2 regions of the Streptomyces sp. NPDC048018 genome follow, and region 1 is predicted to be linked to the other one. Evidence: riboswitches for the same ligand, from Rfam matches in the RefSeq annotation. Region 1 holds a riboswitch; the other holds the start of a gene.
What was found. Region 1 has a riboswitch for cyclic di-AMP ahead of ACGF1Z_RS15215 (C40 family peptidase). Riboswitches for the same ligand answer to the same signal wherever they lie in the genome.

Region 1 (2,188 bases):
ATCAGCCTCTACATCAACTCCCCCGGCGGTTCGATCAGCGCGATGACCTCGATCTACGACACGATCCGCACCGTCTCGTGCGAGGTGGAGACCATCTGCCTGGGCCAGGCGGTCGGCCCCGCCGCGGTGCTGCTCACGGCCGGCTCGCCGGGGCGCCGGCTCGCCCTGCCGGGGGCCAGGATCGTCCTCCAGCAGCCCACGCTCGACGAGCCGTTGCACGGACAGCCCAGCGATCTCGACATCCACGCGCGGGAATTGCTGCGTCAGCGCGCGCTGGTGGCCGGACTGCTCGCGGAGCACACCGGGCAGGATCTCGACCGGATCGACGCCGACATCGACCGGACCACCGTGCTCGACGCGGCGGGGGCCGTGACGTACGGGCTGGTGGACCACGTGGTGAAGAGCCGTCGCTCGTCCGCGGGCACCGTCGGCGAGAGGTGAGACCCGATGGTCCCGGAGTTGCCGCCGCTGCCCGCGCTGACCCGCGCCGAGGGTGAGTTCGTGGACGCGTACCTCGAAGTCGTCGACCTCCTCGGAAGGATCAATCCATCCAGGACATCGCATACCTATGGGGCCCTGAGGGCCGCTCAGGCCCTGGTCGGGCGCGCGACGGCACTCCGGGACGCCGTGACGCTCATGCATGTGCGAGGCGAGAGCGAGGTCCACGCGGCCACATTGGCGCGTGCGCTAAGGGTGTTGGACGGAGAGCGGCGCTCAGGGCGCGTCACCGTCCCCGAAGAGTCGTCGAGTTGACAGTGCGGCGTGTCGTGTCGAGGTCCACTCGGGGCACACGAGCCGCAGAATCGCTCCCCCGTTCGGCGTAGTCGACGAATCGACATAGAGCTCAGGCGAGTTGCGCAACAGGTCTACACATTTAGCGGAATCGGGCATTCCATCGCTGGTGAACGGCTCGTCGGGCAAACCTCCGAAGATCACGAAACCTGACTGTCCACTCGAATGGATCAGTCGTGAGGAGCCTCACATATCGCTGTTTCAGCTCGGATTTCTACCCGACTGTGAGTCAAGATCCCTGTCGACGACAAGCCCCCGCCACCCGAGGCGGGGCGGTCCGGGCGGACGCCGAGTCCTGCCGCTGTCCCGGACGTCTGGTCGACAGGAGTGGATCGGCAGGAGTGGAGGACCCGAGCAACACGGGACGTGCCCGCAAGGGTGACGTCCCTCGGGGTGAAGCCGCAGCCGCGGCCGGGCATCTTCGCCTGCCCGAACCCGACAGGTCATCCTTCACAGGCGGCTGACGAAGGGTTGCGCATGACTGCGCAGATTCATGTCCCGTCCCTGCTGTCCCGGGCCGGAGCCGTCTCGGCTCTCACCCTCGCCGCCGTCGGCGGCACGCTGCTCGCCCCAGGAGCGGCGCCGGAGGCCCAGGCCGCGAGCTCGTACGCCAACACGGCTCTGGGCATCGCCGCCTCGAAGAAGGGATCGCCTTACAAGTACGGGGCCGCTGGGCCCAGCAGGTTCGACTGCTCGGGCCTCACGCTCTACTCGTACAAGAAGGCGGGCAAGACACTGCCCCGCACCGCGCAGCAGCAGTACAACAAGACGCGTCACATCACGGCGTCCAGCCGCCAGAAGGGGGACCTCGTCTTCTTCCATTCCGGCGGAAGGGTCTACCACGTCGGAATCTACGCGGGTAACAACAAGATCTGGCACTCCCCGAAGACCGGCTCCTGGGTGAAGCTCGACCGGATCTGGACGTCGAAGGTGCTGTACGGCCGCGTCCGCTGACCAGCGGACCCCGCCGTCCCGCGCCCCGCGAAGGGCCGCCACGCGAGGGCGCCGCGGGCCGCCCCACCCGGCGCCCGTCCCCCGGCCGCCCCGCGCCCCCCGTCCCCGGGGTCGCGGGGACGGCGCCGCCCTCCGCGGGGCCGGCCCCGGGAGACCGGTCGGCCCCGCCCCCGCGGAGGGCGGCGCCGGTCGGATGGCCGACCGGGCCGCCGGGCGGTACGGTCGCCCCATACGGGCCCGGTGCGACGCCGACCGGGCGGAGCGGGCTCGCCGCGGCGGGCCGGAGCCGCTCTACCGGGGCGTCAGCGCCACGGCCGTCCAGGGCAGTCGGATCCAGACCGTCTTGCCGCCCTCGGGCGTCGGCTCGACCGAGAGGCGGCCGCCCGCCTCCGCGGCGAGCCAGCGGATGATGACCATGCCGCGCCCGTTGTCCTGCTGGACG
Region 2 (2,188 bases), on a different contig from region 1:
GCCACTCGATCGTCACCGAGGCCTGGAGCCCGCTCGCCCAGGGCGCGGTCCTGAGGGAGCCGGCGCTGCGGGAGATCGCCGCCCGGTACGGCCGGAGCACCGCCCAGGTCGTGCTGCGCTGGCACCTCCAGCTCGGCAACGTCGTGATCCCCAAGTCCGTCACCCCGGCGCGCATCCGCGAGAACATCGACGTGTTCGACTTCGCCCTCTCCGCGGACGAGATGACGGCCGTCGCCACGCTCGACCGGGGGCTGCGCACCGGCCCCGACCCGGACACCCTGAACTGAGAACGGAACGACGGAGCTCCCGCACCCGGCCGAGGCGGCCGGGTGCGGGAGCACGTCCACGCGCGTCCGCGGGCGTCAGTAGGCGCCGAAGACGTTGTCGATGGAGCCGTAGCGGTCGGCCGCGTAGTTGCAGGCCGCCGCGATGTTGGCGACCGGGTCGTACGGGTCGTTGGCCGTGCCCTCGACGTGGTAGGCCTGGAAGGTCGGGTCGATCACCTGCAGCAGACCCTTGGAGGGGGTGCCGGCGACGGCGTTGGAGTCCCAGTTGTTGATGGCCAGCGGGTTGCCCGACGACTCGCGCATGATGTTGCGGTGAATGCCGTCGTAGCTGCCGGGGATGCCCTTCGCGGCCATGATGTCGAGCGCCTCACGGATCCATCCGTCGAGGTTGTCCGGGTACGAGGTCGCCTTCGCCGGGGCCACGGCCTGTACCACGGCACCCGCGCTCGCGGCGCTCGCCGTCGCCGGGGTCCGGGCCGCCGCGGGCTTCACGCCCGACAGGGCCGCGCCCCGCGCGTCGACGGTCAGCCGCATGCCGGGGCGGATGAGGGCCGGGTCGGCACCGACGGCGGTCCGGTTGTCCTGGTAGACCTTCTTCCAGCCGCCCTTTACCGCGTACTTCCGGGCGATCTTGGAAAGGGAGTCACCCGCGACGACCGAATACCGCACGGTTCCGGGAGCCTTCGTCACCTGCGCGACACGGGCCGTCGCCTTTTCGACTGCGACGGTGTGTACCGCCTGCGGAGTGACCGCCCCGGCGGTCGTCGCGCCGGCCAGCGGCAGGGCCAGGGCGGCGCTGCCGGTGATGCCGACGGCGGCGATGCCACGGGTGAGCGGGAACTTCTTGGAACGGCGGTGCTTGGCGTGTCCACGCATGGCGGGGTCCTCTCCTCCGCCTGCGAGGTGAGCTGTCGGGTTCGGGCAGGAGATGCCCGGCCGTGCCTGAGGCACGGCTTCACCCCGAGCCGCTCCCGGAGTCCGGGGGCGGCGGAGAACCTGGGTCCCCCGCTCCTGCCTGAAGTGGTCGTGTATGCGGTACCCGGGCGGTGGCAGGATTCGGCGTTTCCGTCCGGTTGCCGGGTGACCGTAAGCGAATTCTTCCGGCGAAAACAAGACGGGAATTCATCAAAGCAAATGGATCATTCGGGGAAAGGGAAAGGATCATTCCCCCTCTTTCACCATCACCGCGCCAACGACTCCCCCGGGACTCGGATCTGACGTCACGACAGGATTCTCCCGGCTGGAAAGGCCGTGACCCACATCACGCACTCCCGCCTTTGCGCGCTTCGGGCACAGAAAAGCTCCAATGCCGGAATTCCTTGAGCATTCCGGCATTGGAGCTCAATAGCGGGACATCTACCTCTTTGTCCGAATGGGTACGTTACGGGTCACCGGGCCGGCTCGCGGCCCGGCTCCTCGTCCTGCTGCAGTGCCGCCTCCCCCTCGGTGTCGAGGTGCGGGAGGATGCGGTCCAGCCAGCGCGGGGTCCACCAGGCACGGGCGCCCAGCAGGGTCATCACGGCGGGGACGAGCAGCAGCCGGACGATGGTGGCGTCGATGAGGACGCTGACCGCGAGGCCCAGGCCGAGCATCTTGATCACGATGTTGTCGGACACGATGAAGGCGGCGAAGACGCTCACCATGATCAGCGCGGCGCAGGTGATGACCCTCGCGGTGATCTCCAGGGCATGGGCGACGCTCGCCTCGGCGTCGCCGGTGCGCAGCCACGCCTCGCGCACCCGGGACAGCAGGAAGATCTCGTAGTCCATGCTCAGGCCGAAGACGATGGCGAACATCATCATCGGCACATAGCTCTCGATGGGCACCTTGCCGGAGACACCGAGGGAGGGGCCGCCCCAGCCCCACTGGAACACGGCCACGACGACGCCGTAGGACGCGGC

Region 2: it holds a riboswitch for cyclic di-AMP, as region 1 does, so the genes downstream of both, ACGF1Z_RS02600 (transglycosylase SLT domain-containing protein) here and ACGF1Z_RS15215 (C40 family peptidase) in region 1, are expected to answer to the same signal.

The regions. Positions count from the first base shown of each region.
Region 1 is NZ_JBIDBK010000003.1:891,345-893,532, forward strand. It holds gene ACGF1Z_RS15205 (ATP-dependent Clp protease proteolytic subunit) at 1-441, shown strand, start outside; gene ACGF1Z_RS15210 (hypothetical protein) at 448-753, shown strand; cyclic di-AMP (ydaO/yuaA leader) riboswitch at 1,069-1,266, shown strand; gene ACGF1Z_RS15215 (C40 family peptidase) at 1,270-1,746, shown strand; gene ACGF1Z_RS15220 (ATP-binding protein) at 2,038-2,188, opposite strand, start outside.
Region 2 is NZ_JBIDBK010000001.1:569,559-571,746, forward strand. It holds gene ACGF1Z_RS02595 (aldo/keto reductase) at 1-287, shown strand, start outside; gene ACGF1Z_RS02600 (transglycosylase SLT domain-containing protein) at 363-1,163, opposite strand; cyclic di-AMP (ydaO/yuaA leader) riboswitch at 1,168-1,324, opposite strand; gene ACGF1Z_RS02605 (MMPL family transporter) at 1,676-2,188, opposite strand, start outside.